DNA from 3 places in the Spongiibacter taiwanensis genome. Region 1 is predicted to be linked to each of the others. Evidence: predicted binding sites of a transcription regulator. Region 1 holds the regulator's gene; each other region holds the start of a gene.
What was found. The regulator PhoB, encoded in region 1, activates phosphate uptake and scavenging genes when phosphate is short. The targets are predictions, from matches to a motif close to TGTCATAAANNTGTAACA.

Region 1 (7,839 bases):
AGAAGCTACAGCCACCAAAACAGCCCCGCATGATATTCACCGAGAAGCGGATCATCTCGTAGGCCGGGATGCGGGCATCGCCATAGCATGGATGGGGGCGGCGCTGGTAGGGCAGCTCAAACACCCAATCCAGCTCTTCGGTGGTCAGTGGAATCGGCGGTGGATTGAGCCATACCTGTTGGTCGCCGTGGCGCTGCACCAGCGCCCGAGCGTTGCCGGGGTTGGTCTCCAGATGGAGGACCCGGGCAGCGTGGGCATAACTGACCGGATCGCGCTTCACCGTTTCGTAATCCGGTAGCCGGATCACGGTGGTGTCACTATCGGCGCCGGCTTTGCGCGCAACCCGTGGGTCGAGAATACGCACAGCTTGCACCGTGTCTGCCAGGGCGGGTGCGGCATCTTCCTGGGCGGTGCTGCAAGCCTCGGTGGCGTTGGTATCCACATAGGGGCTGATGATTGGATCGACTTTGCCCGGTAAATCCACATGGCTTGAGTCGATCTCGGTCCATCCGGCGGGGACGGACTTGCGCAAAAAAGCGGTGCCGCGCAAATCCTGAAGGTCGGCAATGGCTTCTCCCCGGGATAGTCGGTGAGCGACGTCAACGATCGCCCGTTCGGCGTTGCCGTAGAGCAGAATGTCAGCGCGGGCATCGAGGAGAACTGAACGGCGGACTTTATCGCTCCAATAATCGTAATGGGCGATCCGGCGCAGGCTGGCCTCAATGGAGCCAAGCACGATGGGGGTGTCTTTATAGGCCTCCCGGCAGCGCTGGGAGTAGACAATGACTGCCCGGTCAGGCCGCTTGCCGCCGACATTGTCCGGCGAGTAGGCGTCGTCATGGCGCAGGCGGCGGTCGGCGGTGTACCGATTGATCATGGAGTCCATGTTGCCGGCCGCAACGCCAAAGAACAGATTCGGCTGGCCCAGTGCTTTAAATGGCTCAGCGGATTGCCAGTCGGGCTGGGCGATAATGCCAACGCGGAAGCCTTGGGCCTCAAGTACCCGGCCGATGACCGCCATACCAAAGCTGGGGTGATCGACATAAGCATCGCCAGTGACAATGATGATGTCGCAACTGTCCCAGCCCAGAGCGTCCATTTCTGCGCGACTGGTTGGCAGAAATTCAGCGGTGCCGAAACACTCGGCCCAGTAACGGCGGTAATTGAACAGGGGTGTTGGGGACATAATGACCTGAAGATGGGGCTAAATGTGGCAAAAACGTATTGTACCGTATCAGTGGGGCTGCTGTATTCAACCCCTTTCAATTCATCAAATGCTGCCGTCATTCGGGGTGAGGTGCACTTGCCTGGCGCATAGGCTATTCTTGCGCGGCAGAAGGTCTGTCGGAGTCGACAATGTCTTGGTTAAACGCGCATATCGCATATTGGCACTGGATGGTGCTGGGACTGCTATTGGTCGCGAGCGAAATTTTTGTCCCCAGTTTTGTGCTGCTTTGGTTTGGCGCCAGCGCCGTCGCAGTGGGTTTGATTATCGCCGTGGTCGATTTGCACTTTGCGGTGCAGCTGGCGATTTGGGCGGTGCTGTCCTGCCTGGACCTGTTTATCTGGTTTAAATACGTCCACCCCAAAATGAAAAACAAGTCTCTGGCCGGCATGGCCCGGGAGCAAATCGTTGCTCAGGAAGGGATGGTGATTAGCAAAGGCGCCAAGTTTGGTCACGGGGTCATGCGCTTTTCGGTGCCGATGTTGGGTAGTGAAGAATGGTCTTTTATCTGCAACGACCCCATCGAAGTGGGCGACAAAGTGCGGGTTGAGGAACTGTCTGGCAATAAATTGATTGTGTCCCACGTCGAGTCGTCCCGTTAGGCGGGGTAGCGCGGCGTCTTTCTCACCAGACTCTTAAAGGGCTGAAGATATGGAAAGTCTCGCAGTAACCGGTGCTTTGCTGTTCATGGTGGTGGTCACCATTTCAATGGGTGTGCGCACGGTGCCCCAGGGCAGCAAATATATTGTGCAGCGTCTGGGCAAGTACCACTCCACCCTGGCGCCAGGTTTGAATTTTATTATTCCTTACGTGGACACCGTGGCCTATAAGATCACGACCAAGGATATTGTCCTGGATATCCCTTCCCAGGAAGTTATCACTGAGGACAACGCGGTGATCATTGCCAACGCGGTGGCCTATATCAACATTGTATCGCCAGAAAAGGCGGTGTACGGGGTGGAGGATTACACTCTGGCCATTCAGAATCTGGTACAAACTTCGCTTCGTTCCATCATCGGCGAGATGGCCCTGGACGCGGCGCTGTCCTCCCGAGACCAGATCAAAGCCAAATTGAAGGCGGCAATTTCTGACGATATTGCCGACTGGGGAATTACCCTGAAGACGGTGGAAATTCAGGACATCAGTCCCTCGCCAACCATGCAACAGGCGATGGAGGAGCAGGCGGCGGCCGAGCGCCAGCGGCGGGCGGCAGTCACCAAAGCCGAGGGCGAAAAGCAGGCTGCCATTCTGGAGGCAGAAGGGCGGCTAGAGGCTTCCAAGCGGGATGCCCAGGCGCAGGTTGTGCTGGCGCGGGCCAGCGGCGCGGCGATTGAGGCGATCTCGGCGGCGGTGAAGGGAGAAGAGTTGCCGGCGTTGTTTTTGCTGGGCGAGAAATATGCAGATGCCCTGGTGGAGCTGTCCAGCTCCAGCAATGCGAAAACGGTTGTGTTGCCCGCAGACCTGCCCCAGGCGCTCAAGGGCATTTTGAACAAGGCGTAGGAGTTTATGGAGCATACTTTAAGACTGGTTATCAGTTGTCCCGACCGGGTTGGTATTGTCGCGCGGGTGAGCCAGTATGTTGCCGAGCAAGGCGGATGGCTAACGGAAGCGAATTATCACGCTGACGCCGAAAGTAACTGGTTTTTCATGCGCAATGAAATTCGCGCAGCGTCATTGACCCACGGTGTTGATGCCTTTTGCGAAGGCTTTAAAGAGATTGCCGGCTCCTATGACATGGAGTGGCAGCTGGTGGATTCCAATATCAAACGTAAAGTCGTCATTCTGGCCAGCCACGCTTCCCATTGCATTGCCGATATTCTGCACCGGTGGCACAGCGGTGAGCTGGACTGCGACATTCCCTGCGTCATTAGTAACCACGAAAACCTGCGCAGTATGGTGGAGTGGCACGGTATTCCCTTTGAATATGTGCCGGTTACTCCCGAGACGAAAGTTGAGGCCCAACTCAAGATTATGCGGCTCACCCTGGCTGCCCAAGCCGACTGCGTGGTGCTGGCCCGCTACATGCAAATCATTCCGCCGGAGTTTTGTCAGGCGTTTCCGGGCCGAATGATCAATATTCACCACAGTTTCCTGCCGTCATTTATTGGTGCCAATCCCTATCAAAAGGCCTTTGATCGTGGGGTGAAGCTTATCGGTGCAACCAGCCATTACGTGACTGAGACCCTCGACGAAGGCCCCATCATCGAGCAGGATGTGATTCGGGTGAACCACCGACACAGCAAGGATGATATGGTGCGTTTGGGGAAAGACGTGGAAAAGGCGGTACTCGCTCGTGCCCTGCGCAATCACCTGGAAGATCGCGTGCTAGTTCACGGGAATAAAACGGTAGTGTTTGATTAGATTAGAAAAAAACCGATCGTCATAAAAATGTCATCAAGTGTCGATTTAATGCAGTCATGAAAATCGTCGTTAAAGGCTTATAGAATGAATGAAAAGACCATTCTGATTGTCGATGACGAGGCGGCTATTCGCGAGATGATTCGGGTCGGCCTCGAACTTTCCGGCTACCAGTGCCTGGAAGCCAGTAATGCCCAGGAAGCCCATGGCATTATCGTTGATCAGCGCCCCGACCTCGTTCTGCTCGACTGGATGATGCCAGTGACCAGCGGTATTGAATTGCTGCGCCGTCTGCGTCGTGAAGAGCTCACCAAAGACCTGTTGGTCATTATGCTGACCGCTAAGGACGATGAGGATAACCGCGTCCAGGGTCTGGACGTCGGTGCTGACGACTACATCACCAAACCCTTTTCCTCCCGGGAGTTGATGGCCCGGATTAAGGCAGTGTTGCGTCGCAGTGGCAGTCAGAGTGACGAGGAAAGTATTGAAGTGAATGGCTTGAAACTCGACCCGGCGAGTCACCGGGTCTTTGCCCACCAGGACCCCCTTGATATGGGCCCAACCGAATTCAAACTGCTCAAGTTTTTCATGACCCACCAAGAGCGCGCTTACAGTCGTGGCCAGCTATTGGATCAGGTGTGGGGAACCAACGTTTATGTTGAAGAGCGCACGGTTGACGTGCATATCCGCCGTTTGCGTAAAGCGCTGCAGACGGATCGTCAGGATTTCGGTCAGTTAATCCAGACCGTGCGAGGCACCGGTTACCGTTTTTCTGCGACTGGCATAAGCGCCTGACGACGCAATGCGGGATAGTGGCTGGAAGACCGAGCTGACTAAAGTCAGTATTCCCCTAATTGGCATTGCGTTGGTGTGCGCGCTGTTCCAAGTGGGTGTTTGGCCGCTGCTGATTGCTGCTATTGCCGCGTGTGCTTGGCTGTTGTTACAACTCAAAAAATTGAATACATGGTTACAGGGTGGCATGGACGGTGAGCCACCGGAGGCAACAGGTATGTGGGGACAGGTTTTAGATTCAATCTACGACCTGCATCGTCAGGGCGCCCAGGATCGGGCGCGTCTGGGCGCTACGGTGGAGTATCTGCGGGCGTCGTTTGCGTCTATGTCGGACGCCGTAGTGATGTTGGATGCAGCCGGTAATATTGAATGGTGCAATACCGCGGCAGTGGACTTGCTTGGGTTGCAGCACGAGGAGGACACGGGGCGCCAACTAGTCAACTTGATCCGTGCGCCAGCCTTTCTGCGTTATTTCGAATCAGAAAAATACAAAATGCCATTGGAGATGTCGTCTCCAGTCAATGGGCATATACAGCTGAGTATCAATATCAGTTTTTTCGGCCAGGGTAGTAGGTTGTTGTTTGCGCGAGATGTGACCCGGACCCATCGCCTCGAAAAAATGCGCAAGGACTTCGTTGCCAACGTATCCCACGAATTGCGTACGCCGCTGACTGTTATCAATGGTTATCTCGAAACCTTTGCCGAGCACGGTGGCGAAAACCCCCGTTGGGATCGGGCCATCGCTCAGATGCTGCAACAATCCCGGCGCATGCATAATCTGATTCAAGACTTGATGCTGTTGTCGCGGCTGGAAACGTTGCCGGCCTCCGAGCAAGAGCAGATCAGAATGCGCCCGCTGATGGAAATGATTGCCGAAGAGGTTTCGGCCGCGGCAAAAGGGGAGCGGGAGATTCGGGTTGAATGCGATGATGATGCTGACCTACGGGGTTGCTACGCTGAACTGCGCAGCGCCTTCTCGAACCTGGCGGTCAACGCTGCGCGGTACACCGAGGCCGGGGATCAAATTACTCTGCGCTGGTTTCAGGATGACTATCACGCCTATTTTGAAGTCGAAGACACGGGCATTGGCATTGAGCCGCAATACATTCCCAGGCTGACCGAACGCTTTTATCGCGTCGAGGAAAGTCGCTCCATCGACACTGGCGGTACCGGCCTTGGGCTGGCGATTGTCAAGCACGTGTTGATTCGACATCGCGCCGAATTGCGTATTAAAAGTGTCATATCCCAGGGCAGTTGCTTCAGTTGTGTTTTTCCAAAATCATTACTAATCAATAAGTTAAAGTGATTTTTTGGGTAGTCATCGTTTTGTAACATAACTGTAACAATTGGGGTTTAGAGTGCCCCCTTAGACGAGTTTACTGGTTTGAGGAGAGGTCCGTGAAAATCAAGCAAAGTCTAATGGCAATGGCGCTGAGTGTGACCGCAGGGTTCTCGCTGGCGGGCGCCGAAGTAGACCCCGGTCTGGCATCTTACGAGAAAGCGTCGGGTGTCGCCGGAAATCTCTCCAGCGTCGGTTCCGATACCCTCGCCAATCTGATGACCCTGTGGGCTGAAGATTTTAAGCGGCATTACCCGAATGTGAATGTGCAAATCCAGGCCGCTGGGTCGTCCACCGCGCCCCCAGCGCTGACCGAGGGTACCTCCAATGTCGGCCCAATGAGCCGAAAAATGAAGGATAAGGAAATCGAGGCCTTTGAAGGCAAATACGGCTACAAACCCACTGCCGTGCCTGTGGCCATTGATGCCCTGGCGGTGTTTGTGCACAAGGATAATCCGATCGAAGGTATGACGATTGCCCAAGTTGATGCGGTTTTCTCCAGCACTCGCCGCTGCGGCGCTGTAGAGGCGGTGCAGTCTTGGGGGCAGCTCGGAATGAGCGGGTCTTGGGTTGGCCGTGATATTCAGATCTTCGGCCGTAACTCGGTATCGGGAACCTACGGCTATTTTAAGGAAGAAGCCCTGTGTAAAGGCGACTTCAAAAATGGTGTTAATGAGCAGCCCGGTTCGGCTTCAGTCGTGCAATCGGTATCGACTTCGATTAACGGCATTGGCTACTCTGGTATTGGCTACCAAACACCCAGTGTTCGGCCGATCCCGCTGGCGAAAGATGACAAGAGTAGCTTTGTTGAAGCCACCGCAGAAAACGCGACCAAGGGAACCTATCCTTTATCACGCTTCCTTTATGTCTACGTCAATAAAGCGCCAAACCAGCCGCTGGCGCCGCTGGAGCGTGAGTTTCTTAAGCTGGTGCTGTCCCGTGAGGGGCAGGAAGTGGTGGTAAAAGACGGCTACGTGCCGCTGCCCGCCAAAGTGGTTGAGCGTATCTACGCGCTGCTTGAAATGTAAGCGGCACGGATGATGTTTTAAGGGTCGGCGCAGTGACTGCGGCGACCCTTTGTTTATCGTTCGGCAGGTTGCTGAAGTCATGGCATTGCGTGTCATGGTTTGGCAACCGAATTAACATAGGCTGGGTGGTTTACGTTTACCGCTCGGGCACCCATCAGGGCAACGTTGCATGAATTCTGCGGAAGTGAGAAATACCGCGTCGGCTTTCCGTCGTTGGCGCCAATTTAAAGACTCGGCTGCCGCGGTCACGATCACCGGCGGCGGTGTGGCGATTCTGTTCGCCATTCTGTTGATTTTTTTCTATCTCCTCTACGAAATCCTGCCATTGTTTCGCGCTGCCAGTATTGAAAAGCTGGCCGAATACCCGGCGCCAGCCGGCGGCGCAGCCTTGTATTTGGCAATGGAAGAGCAGGCCGAGGTGGGGTTTCGCCTAGACCGGGACGGCGCGGCTGTTTTTTTTGAAGTTGGCTCAGGGCGTGAGATGAAGCGCCAACAGCTCAATGTCGGCTCGGGTGATTTATCCAGTTTTACCATTGAGTCAGAGGTCAGCCGCGTCTTTGCGCTCGGTAGTGATTCGGGCGAAGTTCTCATTGCGAAACACGACTACCGTACCAGTTACCCTAACAACACCCGCGTCATTACGCCGCGGTTGAGCTTTCCGTATGGTGATGCGCCGCTGACATTGGCCGAGGGGCGTTCGTTAGACGCGCTGGCTGTAAATGATGGCGATGATGCGCTTGTTGTCGTCGGCGTTTCCGATGGCAAATTGGTGGGAAAACGCTGGCAAAAAGAAGAGGACTTCCTGACAGAGGAGGTTACGCTTGTGGAGGCGGCCCTGCCGTTACCGCCCCTGACAATGGTTGCGCAGTCTCTGTTGATCGATCCCGATCAGCGCTGGCTGTATGTCTTTAGTGAAAGTGGTGAGTTTCGTCTGATTGATTTACGTGCCGGTACGGTTGCCGACAAGGGGCATTTGTTTGAACGCGGCAACCTGAGCGATATCCGCTTTCTGCTTGGTGGTATTTCGATCTTGGCCGCATCCAGCGAGGGAGACTTGGCTCAGTGGTTTGTGGTGCGAGATACCGCATCGGCCAGTG
Region 2 (7,839 bases), 400 kb from region 1:
GGAACGCGGCGATGCTGAGTCGGGAAGATCTTCACACGGCAATGGGGGCGATGCGCAGCGGCGAACCGCCCTGTTATAAGGACTGAACGCCTTTTCGGGTGGAGTAGCAGTACCGACATGCAAAACAGAACAATCTTTAAAACGCCGGTCGTCAGTGGCTTCTTTCGGCTGCTGTTTATGGCAACGACCCGGCTGATAGGCTGGCGGATTGTCGGCATGCGGCCGGAACACAAAAAATGCGTTCTTATCGCGGCGCCGCATACCAGCAACTGGGATTTTCCCACCATGATGGTGGCGGCGTTTGTGTTGCGCCTGGATATTCACTGGATGGGCAAGGACTCCCTTTTTCCCAAGGGGCCTCTCGGCGCCGTGATGCGCTGGTTTGGTGGTATTTCCATTGATCGTAGCAAGACCAACAACACGGTCGATCAGATGGTCGAGCAGTATCAGCAGCGTGACGAGCTGTTGGTATTGATTACCCCCGAAGGTACCCGCAGCCGAGTGGCCCAATGGAAGGCGGGCTTTTATCACATTGCGGTGGGCGCGGGTGTGCCTATCTATCTGGGGTTTGTCGACACCTCTCGACGTGAGGCGGGTGTCGGCGGCATCTTCCACCCCTCGGGTGATTTTGAGGCTGATATCCAGGAAATCTACCGCTTCTATAACCAGAAAACCGGCTTCAAAGACCGAGATCGGCGCTACAGCTGACGGGCGCCTGCGCCTCTCGGCTAACTGCTTTCGATACCCTGAACTTTGCCCAGGCGGCGTTTGATAATGTCGCGGATGTCCGCTGCAATACGTCGATAAAATACCCTGTTGGGTGCGGCCGAGCGCCAAACCAGGCCATGCTGGCGAGTGATCGGGTTGTTTTGTAGCTCGCAAACATGTAGCGCTTTGGGGTGGTGTAATTCTGAATGCACATACAGTGCTGGCAGAAACGCCACTCCCATTCCCATCACGACCATCTGCCGCAAAGTGTCCAAACTCGTACCGGCGTAGTCCGGCTGGATGATCGCCCCGGACTTCTCGCAAATTTCCTGAATTTGCTGGTGAAAATGGTGCTGTTCTTCCAGGGTCAGCACCTTTTCCCCGCGTAGTTTGGCTGGTGTTATCCGCTCTGTGCCGGCAAAGCGATGATCGCTGGGCACCACAAATTTCAACGATTCGGTGAACAGGGGCTCGATGGAAAAGTGGGACAATGAGACGGGCAATGGGAGTGGGACTAACACTAGGTCATAGCTGCCTTTTTCAAGCTCATTGAGCAGGATGCGGTGAGCGGCCTCGCGCACGTGGAGTTTCAAATCCTGATGCTTTTGGTGTAAGTCGGGCAGCACATGCGGCAGCAGGTAGGGGCCCACTGTGGGCGGGATGCCGAGCTTATAGGTTGCCTGATGGCCACTTGAAAGCATATTGGCCTGCTCCTGAAATCCTTGCATGGACAGCAGGATTTGCCGGGCCGCCGGCAGCAGTTCCCGGCCCGCCGGCGACAGCTGTGTGCCCGCCCTTGAACGCTCGAATAGCGCGACACCAAGGGTGGTTTCCATGGCGCTGATTTGGGTGGTTAACGCCGGTTGACTGATGCCCAGTTCGTCAGCGGCTTTTCGATAATTGGCGAGATCCGCGACCGAGACGAAATAGCGGATTTGGGCAATGCTGGGCATTTTTCTAGCCATGAAAGGCAGATCTCCTGATAACTAAAACTAATTAGCAGCTATTGTATGCTTCTATAAAACTATCAATTGATAATCTGTTCCACATTTCACTCACAGTCAATACGAGGATGTTATCGTGGAACAGCTTATTTCCGGCGTCGCTAAATTTCAGAAAGAAATTTACCCTGAGCGAGAAGCAGATTTTCAAAAACTGGCCGGCGGGCAGAGCCCGGAAGTATTGTTCATCACCTGTTCTGACTCCCGGGTGGATCCAAGCCTGGTGACCCAGACCCAGCCCGGCGAGCTGTTTATCTGTCGCAACGCCGGCAACGTAGTGCCACCCCGGACCAATCAAACCGGTGGGATGACGGCGTCGATCGAATTTGCCGTTGCCGGTTTGGGTGTCAGCCACATTGTGGTGTGTGGGCACACCGATTGCGGTGCGATCAAAGGCGCAATCGCGCCGGAAAAGCTCACTGAGATGCCCCATGTTCGGGAATGGCTCGGGCACTGCAGTGCTGCCACTGCGGTGGTCAAAGAGCGGCACGGTTGTATCGGCGCAGAGCACTTGGATGAACTGACCCAGGAAAACGTCCTGCTGCAGCTGCAGCACCTGCGCACTCACCCTGCGGTCGCGGCCAAGCTGGCCAACGGCCGGGTCACCCTGCACGGTTGGGTGTACAACATCGGCAGCGGCGAGGTGCTGTGCTACAACGATGCGTCGGGCGAGTTCGAAGTCATGGACGAGCGTTACAGCAGCCTGTTGAACGAGGCGGGATTGCATAACTGTGGAGGCGCAGCGGGATGAAGCTGGATTTCTCTCATTTGAGAGGGGACATTACCGGCGGGATTACCGCCGGTGTGGTGGCGTTACCCCTCGCGCTGGCCCTGGGCGTGGCTTCGGGGCTGGGTCCGATGGCTGGGCTGTACGGCGCGATCTGCGTTGGCTTTTTTGCGGCCCTGTTTGGCGGTACCGAATCGCAAATCTCTGGTCCGACCGGACCCATGGTGGTGGTCCTGGCGGGGCTGTTTGCCAGTCTCTCCGGGGATGCCGCGCTGATCTTCACCGCGGTGGTGCTCGCCGGGCTGTTGCAGATTGTCTTTGGTGTGCTGGGGCTGGGAGCCTATATTCGCTTGGTGCCCTATCCGGTGATATCGGGGTTTATGACCGGTATCGGTGTCATCATTATTATTCTCCAGCTGAGCCCCCTGCTTGGGCATGAGGCACCTAGCGGAACTCTGGGGGCACTGGGACACTTGCCCACAGCGTTAGCTGATATTCATGTCGCCAACCTGGCATTGGGCCTGGGTACCCTGGCGCTGGTGTACAGCTGGCCCGCCAAGGTCGGTAAGTACCTGCCGGCACCCTTGGCGGCGCTGATCATCGGCGGGGTGCTTGCCTATCTGCTGCTCGACGTGCCTGTGCTTGGCGACATTCCGACCGGCTTGCCGACGTTTAACCTGCCGGTAATTCCCGATCAGAGCCTGTGGTTATTGGTGATTGAGGCGGCCTTTATTTTGGCCCTGCTGGGCTCCATCGACAGCCTGTTGACCTCATTGGTTGCCGACAATATGACCCGCAGTCGCCACGACAGTAATCGGGAGCTGGTCGGTCAGGGGCTGGGCAACACGGTGTCTGGGTTGCTCGGCGGTATCGCTGGCGCAGGCGCGACCATGCGGACAGTGGTTAACATCCGCTCAGGCGGCAAGACTCGTATCTCGGGTGCGGTCCATGCTCTGGTGTTGTTGGCGATTGTTCTCGGCATGGGGCCACTGGCATCGAATATTCCGTTGGCAGTGCTGGCGGGTATCCTTGTAAAGGTCGGTCTGGATATTGTCGACTGGAGCTATATCAAGCGCGCCCACCAGGGCCCCCGTTGGGACTTGGCGCTGATGGGGCTGGTTCTCGGGTTAACGGTATTTGTGGATTTGATCACTGCCGTAGCGGCTGGGGTGGTGCTCGCGGCGCTGAGCTTTGTGCGCCAGATCGCCAAGCTGCAGATCGAAAACCTGCGCTATTTGCCAGAGCACTTGGATTCCGAGGAAGAGCGTGGTCTGTTGGAACGCCTCGGTCACCGGACCTTGCTGTTCGAATTTTCTGGCCCGCTGAGCTTCGGTGCTGCCGCCGATTTGGGCCACCATGTGCGGGAACACTGTGAACCGGGCAGCCAAGTGCTTTTACTCGATTTCTCCCGGGTCCCCTCGCTGGATGTCTCGGCAGTGGTAGCCGTGGAAAATATCGCGACTGACGCCAGTATTAGTGGCAAATCGCTCTACTTGATCGGTCTTAATGGCACCGTTCGGCAGACGCTCGAAAAGATGAACGGCGGTTTGCCGGGTGATGGTGTTTTCAATGCTCGCATTGATGCGCTGCGAGCGGCCGCGATAGCCCTAGACCGGGCCGAGGCAGGGGAAGCAGGAAGCTTGTCCGCGATGGCAGCGGGTTGAGGAACTGAAAAGCCGCCCGCGGTGCAACCCGCGGGCGGCTTGTTAATTTCCGTATATCTTAAAAGGCAAACTGGGTGCGCAGCTGGATGGTATCCAGGTCGTCTGCGTCGCTGCCATCAGTATGGGTTACTGGCCCATCAGTCACGTCGAAGGCGCGGCTGTAGTCGAGCATGATTCTCAGGTTTTCATTGAGGTACCAGTTAAGTGCAAGCGTGAAGCGCTGCTGCTCGCCGCCGCCAATATCCTCATCAGTCAGGTTTAACTCGTCCAGACGCAGTGCCAGTTCCCATGCGCCCCACGTCCCCTGATTGAGGTCAAAGTTCGCTGCTGGTTTCAAGCGCTTGAATTCGCCGTCAGAGCCCTTATAGCTGCGGGATTCGCCGGTCAGTGTCCAGGCGGCCTGAACATAGTATGCATCGAACTCAAGCTCGGCGCCGTTGGCGCGGTTGATATAGGCTTTACCCATCTCGCTCTGGATGGAAAAGGGGCCGGCCATATAGGCCGCTTCCAACCCGGCGAAGGTAATATCCTCAAAGTCGGCGATCACACCGGTGTCGCTCAGATACAAATCGGAGATATGGGTGGTTTCATAGCGGAACCGCGGGCTCTTGTTGTTTGACAAGGTATTGTCGTCGGTGGCCTTGCGCTGACCGGCACTCGCGCCGAAGTGCAATACCTCGGTCGCTGTCATCAGCGGTGTGTAGGTACCGCGAATCGCCACACCGTGTCCCTCGTCGTTATTCTTGCTATCGGACGCCACCGCATCACCATATAGGCCGCCCTGCAAAGACCAGTTGTCCCCCTTAGCTTTCAGGTTGACGCCGATGGCCCGATCAAAGTGGGGTGTGGTCAAGGCGCTGAGCAATGAGCGCTCGACAAACATAATATCGTTTGAGCTCTCTTCCATTTCCATGCTGATAGCGTGCTTCTGGTTGCCGACAGTCAGCTCAATACCGTCAATGCCAGTGAAGGTCACCATCGCATCTTTCATGGCAACGGCATCGTCAGCAAAGTCCATTTCTAAGTGAAATTTGTAGTCGTTATAAACCTTTCCTTTCAAGGCGAGCCGGCTGCGACGAATTTCGGTGCCGGCAGTGGCGTCTTTTGTCAGGTTATCGTCGCCGCTTTGGGTACTGGCATCGATATGCAATCTGCCGCCCAGGCTAATTTCAAAATTGCCGTCGCTGGAGCTTACGCCGAGACCTTTCTTATCCATTGATAGGGTGGGGGTGGTTGCTGTGCTGCCTGCGCCAACCGCCTGAAAATTCCCCAGTTTGGTCCGGCCGGGACCGGGCTCGGTAAACACCTGTTTGGTGGTGGTGTCGACATAGAGCTCCAGGCTGGTAGGACCTTCAGCAACCGCGATACCACTTGTGCCAAGCGCGAGTGTTGATGTCATGGCGAGAAGTAGTGATTTTGGTCTGGTCAGTTTCGTAAGCGGCATACAGTTCCCCTCGTTATCAGTAAATCAAGCCGGTGGCGCTTTCTCGCCCTCTGCGTGCGGCCATTCTGTGACAGAAATGTGACATAAATATGACAATATGAAGATTAGATGACAAATGTGGGGCGGCCGCTTGAAATTGCCGCATATTTGCTCATTTGAAAGCGTGTGTAACGTAATGAGCGCATTAGCCAATGCGTTATGGCCAGTGCCTATGGGGAAAATGGTTATAACGATATTTATTAGGTGACAAGTTGTTTTCCACAGTATCTGTGGATAAGTTGGTGGACAAGTTGTCAGTTTGGCCTGCTAAATGAGAGTTTATCGGGGGTGTAACAAATTGTTCAAAATTTAGTCACTTGTGTTATTTTCAATATAAACAACAAGTTAGCTATTTTTCATAATGTTTGTTGTTACTTTTTGTTGCTAAGCGAAGAAACTTGAGGTGGGTGGCCTTATCTGTGAATAAGTGTTACGTCAAGTCCTTCGTGGTGTAACCTGTTACCAAATTGCACGGATGATTTATCCTGGGGCGGGACTTGCTCGGTGGTGGTGCGATTCACTCATCCGCAACGCCGCGGAATATGCAGCCGCTGGTACAAGTCTCTCGGATTTCGACCCCTGATAGGGCAGGCAAGCGAGGTTTTGTTGCTTTCCAGATCCACTTCGTTAACACCTCGCTAGTGGGGTTCTCGAGTCCCGGGATGTCATTCAGGTAGTGGTGGTCTAATTGCTCGTAAATCGGCGCGAAGGCTCGCTTGATGTCAGAGAAGTCCATCAGCCAACCGGTGTGGGGATCAATTTCGCCACTCACGTACAGCCGTACCATAAAGCTGTGGCCATGAAGGCGTCGACACTTGTGATTTTCAGGCAGGTTGGGAAGACGATGGGCTGCCTCGAAGGTGAACTCTTTATAGATTTCCAATGCTTTGATCTCTCGCACCGCCAAAGAGGGGCCTCCTTGGCAAATTTGGCGCTAATGGTAATCAGCTGTCATTGCCCTGTACAGGCCTGATAGGAGGCGACGGGAGCCGTTGGGGGAGGCTGGGCAACCTGAGTTAGATTGCTGGTTAAAAATTGAGCAAAATCAGCAAGATAGCAATTTAACAAAAAATTCAAAAAAATGCGGCCCAGGGTTTGACAAGCATTCGGTTTACTGTAGAATGCGCCTCACTTGAACGCAGGGTGGTTAGCTCAGCTGGGAGAGCATCTGCCTTACAAGCAGAGGGTCGGCGGTTCGATCCCGTCACCACCCACCATTCAAGTGCACACTTAGGTGTGGTTTTACGTGAACACGTAAGTGTATGAAAGTATGCGGACCGGTAGTTCAGTTGGTTAGAATGCCGGCCTGTCACGCCGGAGGTCGCGGGTTCGAGTCCCGTCCGGTCCGCCAACTTTCCCCTTCTATGGGCCTATATGGCCTCATGATCGCAAGTTTTTCCTGTGTAAAGCGCCTTCCTTTTCGGCTTGGCTACTGGTGCCAGTCTGTCTCAGTCATTGCTTAGCTAACAGGGATTCTCTGTCCCAAAAACCAAATTTTGTCAGTTAGTAGCGTCTTGCGTCGCTACCGATCGGCGCGCTGGCGCTGGCAATGTGACTCAAACCATTGGCGAGCAGCTGCACAAACAGCGTCAGCACGGCAAGGGCGAGGAGGGTGAGTGTCGCGATGGCGACGCTATCGATAATTTGGGCATAGATGCCGTAGGTGAGTCCTGCGAGTATGGCGCTATGGCCGGCCCAGCGAAGCAGGGTCGCCAAGAGAGTGAAAAATGCGGCAATGATCAACATGCGAAAACCTCAAAAGCGTGTTCGAAACCTCCCTTTCCAACGTTGTTAGTGGGCCTAGTAATCCTAACTGACCTAAATATTTCCCGATTCTCAAGCTCATCGGGAGCGGGCAAGTCACTTGCCGCGGCCTGAGTCTTCATCCTGTCGCAATCTCAAGCGCATTTGGTGCGTGCAATGGTATGCACACATTGTGCCTGAAATGTTTTAGCCGCCATCGTCAGGTTAATCCGCTTTCTAACGATTTGTAATAGTGGTTGGCGGCTGAATGTTAGTGTTGAGACATATGTCTCATTGCGGGCGGATGTGAGCTGGGTTTTTCGGCCTGTAAGAAGGTGGCGATTGTGTGTACCGAGGGGCTAAGCAAATTTGGCATGGGAGGGAAAGTGGTGCCCCGGGCAGGATTCGAACCTGCGACCTGCCCCTTAGGAGGGGGCTGCGCTATCCAGCTGTGCCACCGGGGCATGATGGCGATTGGCGTAGTAGCCAAGTTTTGCGGGCTGCAATTGTAGT
Region 3 (7,839 bases), 630 kb from region 1:
TCTTCACGTGCTCGCCTTTCGCCTGCAAATGTCGATGATGCTGGAGAAAGACTTTCCGGTAACCCCCATGGGCTGTATTCACCTGACCAACACCCTGCGCCAGTTCCGCCCCATCGAACTCGGCGAGCGCCCCACCCTGGACTGCCGCATTGGCGAAACACGCTTGAACGACAAAGGGATTGAATTCCAGTTCATTTGCCGGGCCTACGTGGATCAGGACAAAGTCTGGGAGGATGAGAGTCTGTATCTGTCCCGGGCAAAAACCAGCGTGCCCGCCGACAGCAGCCCACGCCCTGCCCTGCGCCCCTTTGACGACGCTGAAATCTGGAAGCTGCATCCCCGTCAGGCCCGCCAGTACGCCCGGGCATCCGGTGATTTCAACCCTATCCACTTGCACAATCTCAGCGCCAAGATTCTGGGTTTTAAAAAGATGGTCATCCACGGCATGTGGAGTCAGGCAGCCTGTATCGCCGCGCTGAGTGATCAGGTGGGTGAGCGCAGTGAATGTTTCGCGCAGTTCAAGACACCGATTTTCCTGCCAGCCAAGGTGCAGTTTTGCCAACAGGAAGGCGATAAAGGAATCGATTTTGCGTTGCGCAATGAGCGCGGTGACCGCCCCCATCTGGATGGCTATTTGCGGGATCTGGATTAGGCCCGTGTATTGCCAGTAAGCCGCCGCAGGGGCGCCTTACTGGCAAACTCAGCGGTTTACAGGTAGCTCTGCAGTTCTTTCAACCAGGCCTGAAGGGCTGCCATGTTGTCAGGCCCCAGCCGCCACATCCATTTGCTCAGCGCGTCGGCATTTTCCAGCTTGGCATCGGCGTATTCGTAAAATACCTTGGGCTGTTTCAACTTGGCATTGGCCGGAATCGGCTCCACAAACAGCATGTGCTCGATGGTGGTCCGGAACTGATTATCAAATGATTGGGGGTTGCCCAATTCGTTGTAGCTGGTCTCCAGCAAGGGCGACCACTTTTTGTAATAGATGGCGACCTGCTTCGGGTCCAGCGCGGTAATGGTTGAAATCAGCGGGTCCCAGCGTTTGTAATTGGCGGGATCCGCAATCAAGCCCTGCTCGGTCTCAATCACCAGAAAGCTGTCTTTGTTGTATACCACCGGCAAATTTCGGCTGGGCAGCTTGTTGGATGCCATCTGCTCGACCAGAGCGACCCACTTGCGGATCTGCTCTACCGGCGTCAACCAGGCGGCCATCGGCTCCGACAGGTCGGCGGCAGCTTCTCGCACTTTCTCGTCGCTGTTGTCGACAGAGGTCGGCGGCGCAACAATGCTGTCTGCCTTTTGCTGATACTCGGGGTCAGACTCCACCGCGAGGGTTTCCTTGACCGTCTTCACCGGCTTGGTATCTTCCACCAATTCATCGCCGGGTGCTGGCGGCTCAGTGACGGTGGTAGCCGACCGCTCCAGGACATACCAGACAAACGCCGCTACCGCTACGATCGCTACTACTGCCGATATTGCTTTCCAATTCATTAGACAACCCCGTTTGTGGATTTAATACGTTATTGTTTTTTGTTGTCGCAAGCGACAACTGGTTCCCCGGCTGGATGCTCAACACCGCCAGACCCCATCAGCTCAAAAGCCTGTCAGTGTAAACTAGATTCAACTTTCACATGGTATAACCGCCCCGCATTACGGGCAACCAGGGCGATCCGCTGGGGCGTCGGGGAATTTTGCGGGAGCAGAAAAACAAAATGCCGCAATATGCGGCATTCTTGGGCGAGCAATCACCGGGCAGCCAAAGCGCCCCGGTTTTACAGGTCGATGTCGTCGAGGAGGTCGAGCTCTTCCATCAAGCGCTTGCGTTCCAAACGCTCTTCGATTTTTCGGCGAATACTGTGGTCACGGCCGCCCATTGCTGCGCGCTCTTCAAAACCACTGTCTTCGGACTCCTCAAAGCCTTCTTCCAGATCATCGTCAGCCAAGTCGTCTGCCATATTCCACTCCACTGCTACTGGTAAATCGGAAACCCGGAGGCCGGGATCAAAGCCACCAAACCCATGCCGCCTTAAGTCGCACTATTTATTCCTAGAACGGAACTGTGTCAATCAAAAAGTTGCGGCTTAAGTCATTTTTTTCAGAATGCAAAATACGGCCTCTGCCCGGCTGCAAAAAAGCCGGGAGTTGCCGAAGCAAAGCTATGGGAAAACCGAGACAGTCGAGAGCGTGTCAGAGGCGATTGATGCCGTTGAACGCCGCCGTGCGATAGGCCTCGGCCATGGTGGGATAGTTGAAGGTGGTGTTGAGGAAGTAGCGCAGATTATTGCCCTCACCGGGCTGCTTCATGATTGCCTGACCAATGTGGATAATCTCTGCCGCCTCGGCGCCAAAGCAGTGAATGCCGAGAATCTCCAGGGTATCGACATGGAACAGCAACTTGAGCATACCCACCGTCTCGCCACTGATCTGCCCCCGAGCGGTGTCCTTGAAAGACGCGCGCCCCACCTCGTAGGGAATCTTCGCCTCGGTGAGTTCGCGCTCGGTCAGGCCCACAGAGCTGATTTCCGGCAGGGTATAAATTCCGGTGGGCACATCGTCGACAAAGCGACACTGCTCCTTGCCCCGGGCCGAGGCCGCCGCAGCCCGGCCCTGATCGTAGGCGGCACTGGCCAGACTCGGCCAACCGATCACGTCGCCCGCAGCAAAGATGCCGGGAACGGCCGTCTGATAGTGCTCATCCACCTGGAGTTGACCGCGATGGTCGGCCTCCAGTCCCACCGCTGACAGGTTAAGCGCGTCGGTATTACCGCTGCGGCCGTTACACCACAGCAGCGCATCGCTGTGCAGGCGCTTGCCAGATTTCAAATGCAGGGTAACCCCCAGGTCCGTTGCCTCTACCCGATCCACCTCTTCCCGGTGGCGCATCATCACCCCCATATGGCGCAGGTGGTAACTCAGGGCGTCGGAGATTTCGTCATCGAGAAATTCCAGCAGCCGGTCGCGAGTATTGACCAGCTCCACCTTCATACCGATACCGGAGAAAATCGACGCGTATTCACAGCCAATCACCCCGGCGCCATAGACGATCATCTTGCGCGGGGTGTTGGTCATTTTCAGAATCGTGTCACTGTCGTACACCCGGGGGTGATCAAAGTCGATATCAGCGGGACGATAGGGACGAGACCCGGTGGCGATCACAAACTGGGCTGCCCGCAGCTGGGTGCTTCGGCCACCTTGGCGCTGCACCGACAGGGTATGCCTGTCCACAAAGCTGGCCTGGCCGTGAATCAGCTCGATATTGTTGCGATAGTAAAAGCGGCTGCGCATGGCAACCTGCTGGGCGATGACCTCCTCTGCATGGCTGAGGAGCTTGGGGTAGGTCAGGGTGCGGGGATCACCCAGATCCCGAAAGATCTGCGCCTGATTAAAGCGAATGGCCTGGCGAACCATATGCCGCAGGGCCTTGGAAGGAATCGTGCCCTGATGGGTGCAGGCCCCTCCCACCAACGACTGGGACTCGATCACAGCGACCTGCTGACCGCGCTTGCTGGCATTGAGCGCTGCCGACTCCCCCGCCGGGCCACTGCCCAACACAATCACATCGTAATCCTGGCCCATAATGCTCCTCGCTGTATCAGCATCGATTCTGCTTGCCGCCCTGCCAAAATCAACAAAGCGACCCACTCATTTGCGGCAATTATCCCGTGTTCAGGGGCGTTGGTAATCTCGACTTTGGTGTAAGCTCTGACCCGAATGGCACTGACTTAAGCCTGTCACCCCGGTGAAGCCGGGTATTGCGCAACCATAATACCCCGGCAAACCTGGATTTCTGCCCTCGCGCACTGCTGTCCGGAATAATTTGCGCCACGGCTTGCAAGGACTTTACATCGTGGACACAAACAGCACCTGCCAGAGGCGAGACTTGATTTATAAAAGCCTAAATGCACAACCGGCCAGAGGGGTTACCGAATATCGTCGTACCCGCGAACGCGGGTATCCAGTGATTGCTAACGTGCTGGGTTTTCTGGATGCCCGCATTCGCGAGCATGACGACATAAAAATTATTCCGGACACTAGTGCGCGAAGGCGAGTATCCAGCAACGATAATACCCCAGTCAGCCTCAACTCCCGCCTTCGCGGGAATGACAATCTGGGTGATACTTATCTAACGTAAGCGCTGTCCATTCAGCCCTGACCTTGTCAGCGCTGCATCCAGCAAGATTACCACCGGCCCTCGGGTCGTCTAATTACCCAACGAGAGCCTCTGCGTGACCGCTTCTAGCCACACCAAAGCATTTTACGGACTGGACTGGATGACCAGCCGTCACCCCACTATTCGTCGATTGAAACGTCAAAGCCGCACCTCGTTGCACGGCAATAAAACCTGGAGCGCCAGCCTGGTACTGGCGGATTACCTGGAGCAGCACCCTTTGACCGCAGGGACACGGGTATTGGAACTGGGTTGTGGTTGGGGGCTGGCCGGTCTGTACTGTGCCAGCCGCGGCTGCGAGGTCACCGCACTGGATGCCGACGACAGCGTTTTTCCTTTCCTGGCAGCCCAAGCGAGCCACAACGATCTTCAGGTTAGCACGTTGACTCAGGACTTTTCGAGCCTCACTGAGGCCCAATTCGAGGGGGTTGATGTGCTGCTCGGCAGCGATATCTGCTTTTGGGACGACATGGCCGCCGACCTTTACGACTGTATCAACCGGGCGTTGGAGGCAGGCGTGCAGAAGGTGTTGATCAGCGACCCCAATCGCCCGCCTTTTCTCGATGTGGCCGATGCGCTGATTGAATCGCAATTTGCCGAGCTTTTTCCCTGGCAAAGTAGCCTGTCCAGCCGCTATCGCGGCAGCATTCTGCTGATTGAGAACGCCTGATTGACCGTCACCTGCGCCGCCAGGCTACGGGACATCTGCAGGTCACGATGTCGTAATTCTGCAATATAAACGTCACTGTGCTGCAACGTCAGCCGCGTAGAGTTCCTAGCATGAGGACACTACTATGCGCTTAATACAGTCGATAAATCAGTTCGATGTAAGAATGTTTCTGGCCTGTGTGGGAACCCGCCATCAGCAGCGTCTGTCCCGCATTGCCTACGGCATTTCAAAAACCGGTGATGGCTACACCCAGCTACTGTTGCCAATTCTGCTCTACAGCATTGGCGTCAGCCAGGGGCTCAACTACCTCATTGCCGTGGCCCTCAGCTTCGCCGTTTGGCTGCCTCTCTACTGGGTGCTGAAAAATACCTGCCGCCGTCGGCGCCCACCTGCCGCCATCCCCGCCTTCAGTGCCAGCATCATCGCCTCGGATGAATTCAGCTTTCCCTCTGGCCATACGGCAGCCGCCTTCTTGCTGTCCACGTTAACCGTGTTGTTTTTCGGTGTGATTGCAGCACCCATGTTTTTGTGGGCCATCGCGGTTGCCGCCTCCCGGGTCATTCTCGGGGTGCACTTCCCCACCGACACCCTGGCAGGCGCGGCGCTGGGCATCATCATCGCCCATTTGGCCCACGCTCAGGTAATGGTCTGATCGACCACTTCGGGTTTCAGGAAGCACAATGAAGATACTTTACGGCGTTCAGGGCACCGGCAACGGCCACATCTCCCGGGCGCGAATGATGGCAAAGCACCTCAATGCCCGGGGCGCCGATGTCCAGTTTCTGTTTAGCGGGCGCGACTTTGATAACTACTTCGACATGGAAGTGTTTGGCGACTACCAACTTCGCCACGGCTTGAGTTTTGCCACCCGCAACGGCCGGATCAGCCACCTGCACACCGTGCTGGAGGCCAAACCCCTGCGGTTTATCAACGACGTTAGATCGCTCCCCCTGGACGATATCGACGTGATCGTCACCGACTTTGAGCCGGTCACGGCCTGGGCGGGCCGCCTGCGAAATAAACCTGTTGTTGGCATCGGCCACCAGTACGCCTTCGGTCATCCCGACGTCCCCCAGCGCGGGGTCGATTTTAACAACCGCCTGGTGATGCGTTACTTTGCCCCGGCCAAATACCGCATCGGCCTGCACTGGCACCACTTTAACGCCGCGATTGTGCCGCCGATTATCAACCCCAAAGAGACGCTGCTACCGCCGACCCTGCCGCCGCACTTTGTGGTGTACCTGCCCTTTGAAAATCAGCAGCAGGTATTGGAAGCGCTGAACAAAATTCCCGGCTATCGTTTTATTCAGTATGCCCCCACCCTCGAAGACAAAGAACTGGGCAACGTCAGCCAGCGGCGCACCAACCTCCACGGTTTCAAAAAAGACCTTTGCAGCGCCCAGGGCGTAATCTGCAATGCCGGCTTCGAGCTGATCAGCGAATGCCTGCACATGGGCATTCCCGCCCTGGCCAAACCCGTTACCGGGCAGTCTGAACAGCTCGGCAATGCCGCCGCCCTTGAGGCCCTGGGCCACGCCAGCGTCATGCTGGAGTTCTCCCTGGATAGAATCAAACAATGGCTGGCCGGACTGCCCCGGCAAATGCCCCAGCGCTACCCCGACGTTGCCGAAGCCCTCTGCGATTGGCTGATGCAAGGCCACTGGCACGACAGCGACGACCTGGTGCAATCACTCTGGCAACGCAGCGGCGATCCACTGATCAGGGCAAAGGCGAGCTGAGATATTTTGTCTGTTGATGCCGACACCGCCTTTGGCCCCGAGCTCCCCAGCTTCACCGAGGTAATGGACCTGTGCCGGGGCCGCCTGCATCGGCGGCTGCCGGAGCTTCTGGCCACCGAGCAACTCTACCGGGTGTCCCGAGACCTGCTCGTTGCCCGCAACGAAGCCACGGTCCCCTTCGAGGACATGGAATTACCCATTGTGTCCCTCACCCTGGGCAACCCCGCACGCGCCCGACACTGTCTGGTGGTCACCGGCGGTATTCACGGAGTTGAACGCATCGGCACGCAAGTGCTGCTGGCCTGGCTGGAAAGCGTGCTGGAACGCTGCCGCTGGGACAAACACTGGCGCGCCCAGTTTGAAGATCAGATTGCCATTGTGGCCATGCCCCTGATCAACCCGGTGGGCATGATCCGCGGCTGGCGCAGCAACGGCAATTGCGTGGACCTCAACCGGCACGCGCCTATTGATGCCGAAGACAAAGTCCCTTTTCTGGTCGGCGGACAGCGAATCTGGCGCAAGCTGCCCTGGTATCGCGGCCGTCGGGATGGCCCCTGGGAAGCCGAGTTTATTGGCCTGGAAAATGTCGTGCGCCGCTGCACCAAACCCGACAGCATGTGCCTGGCAGTAGATTTTCACTCGGGCTTTGGCTTTCAGGATCACCTATGGATTCCCTACGCCTACCGGCGCAGTCCCATTGAATCCATCGCCGACTATGTTTCCCTGAAGCTGTTGTGGGAGCGCAATTTCCCCAATCACAATTACGCCTTTGGCCCCCAGGCCCTGCACTACCTGAGCCACGGCGACATCTGGGACTACCTCTACATCAAAACGCGCAAGGAAGGTTTGCAGCTGCTGCCGCTGACTCTGGAGATGGGCTCCTGGCTGTGGGTCAAGAAGCGTCCCCGCCAGCTATTCAGCTTTGCAGGACTGTTCAATCCCACCGTGCCCCACCGTCACGCCCGGGTACTGCGCAGCCATCTGGTGTTGCTCGACTTCCTGCTCTCCGCCGCGCGCAATTATCATCAATGGCGCAGCGAAGGCGATCACCAACGGGAGATGCAGCAAATGGCCCAATCGCTCTGGTACCGTCAGTTTTAGGAGGCAACAATGCAACCCGCCTCAGCACCGTCAGCCTGGCCAACGCACTGGGTATTTCTGCGCGGCCTCAGCCGCGAGCAACGTCACTGGGGCAATTTCCCCGAGCGCTGCACGACTGAACTGGGCTGGCAGATCACCCATCTGGACTTACCCGGCTTCGG

Region 2: a site for PhoB is predicted at 5,622-5,639, ahead of NCG89_RS15320 (OprO/OprP family phosphate-selective porin). Genes of this name have one in related genera too.
Region 3: a site for PhoB is predicted at 4,887-4,904, ahead of NCG89_RS03405 (phosphatase PAP2 family protein). Genes of this name have one in related genera too.

The regions. Positions count from the first base shown of each region.
Region 1 covers NZ_CP098455.1:62,240-70,078, forward strand. The annotation lists gene NCG89_RS00290 (YgiQ family radical SAM protein) at 1-1,186, opposite strand, end outside; gene NCG89_RS00295 (NfeD family protein) at 1,357-1,827, shown strand; gene NCG89_RS00300 (SPFH domain-containing protein) at 1,877-2,725, shown strand; gene purU (formyltetrahydrofolate deformylase) at 2,732-3,586, shown strand; gene phoB (phosphate regulon transcriptional regulator PhoB) at 3,671-4,378, shown strand; gene phoR (phosphate regulon sensor histidine kinase PhoR) at 4,386-5,681, shown strand; gene NCG89_RS00320 (PstS family phosphate ABC transporter substrate-binding protein) at 5,774-6,742, shown strand; gene NCG89_RS00325 (ABC transporter permease subunit) at 6,912-7,839, shown strand, end outside.
Region 2 covers NZ_CP098455.1:3,381,124-3,388,962, forward strand. The annotation lists gene NCG89_RS15295 (crotonase/enoyl-CoA hydratase family protein) at 1-86, shown strand, start outside; gene NCG89_RS15300 (lysophospholipid acyltransferase family protein) at 118-708, shown strand; gene NCG89_RS15305 (hydrogen peroxide-inducible genes activator) at 729-1,673, opposite strand; gene NCG89_RS15310 (carbonic anhydrase) at 1,789-2,460, shown strand; gene NCG89_RS15315 (SulP family inorganic anion transporter) at 2,457-4,100, shown strand; gene NCG89_RS15320 (OprO/OprP family phosphate-selective porin) at 4,159-5,544, opposite strand; gene queD (6-carboxytetrahydropterin synthase QueD) at 6,101-6,466, opposite strand; tRNA gene NCG89_RS15330 (tRNA-Val) at 6,725-6,800, shown strand; tRNA gene NCG89_RS15335 (tRNA-Asp) at 6,858-6,934, shown strand; gene NCG89_RS15340 (hypothetical protein) at 7,087-7,329, opposite strand; tRNA gene NCG89_RS15345 (tRNA-Arg) at 7,714-7,790, opposite strand.
Region 3 covers NZ_CP098455.1:696,773-704,611, forward strand. The annotation lists gene NCG89_RS03380 (MaoC family dehydratase) at 1-652, shown strand, start outside; gene NCG89_RS03385 (DUF3014 domain-containing protein) at 709-1,491, opposite strand; gene NCG89_RS03390 (PA3496 family putative envelope integrity protein) at 1,773-1,955, opposite strand; gene sthA (Si-specific NAD(P)(+) transhydrogenase) at 2,188-3,576, opposite strand; gene NCG89_RS03400 (class I SAM-dependent methyltransferase) at 4,227-4,838, shown strand; gene NCG89_RS03405 (phosphatase PAP2 family protein) at 4,963-5,490, shown strand; gene NCG89_RS03410 (MJ1255/VC2487 family glycosyltransferase) at 5,519-6,577, shown strand; gene NCG89_RS03415 (DUF2817 domain-containing protein) at 6,584-7,678, shown strand; gene NCG89_RS03420 (alpha/beta fold hydrolase) at 7,688-7,839, shown strand, end outside.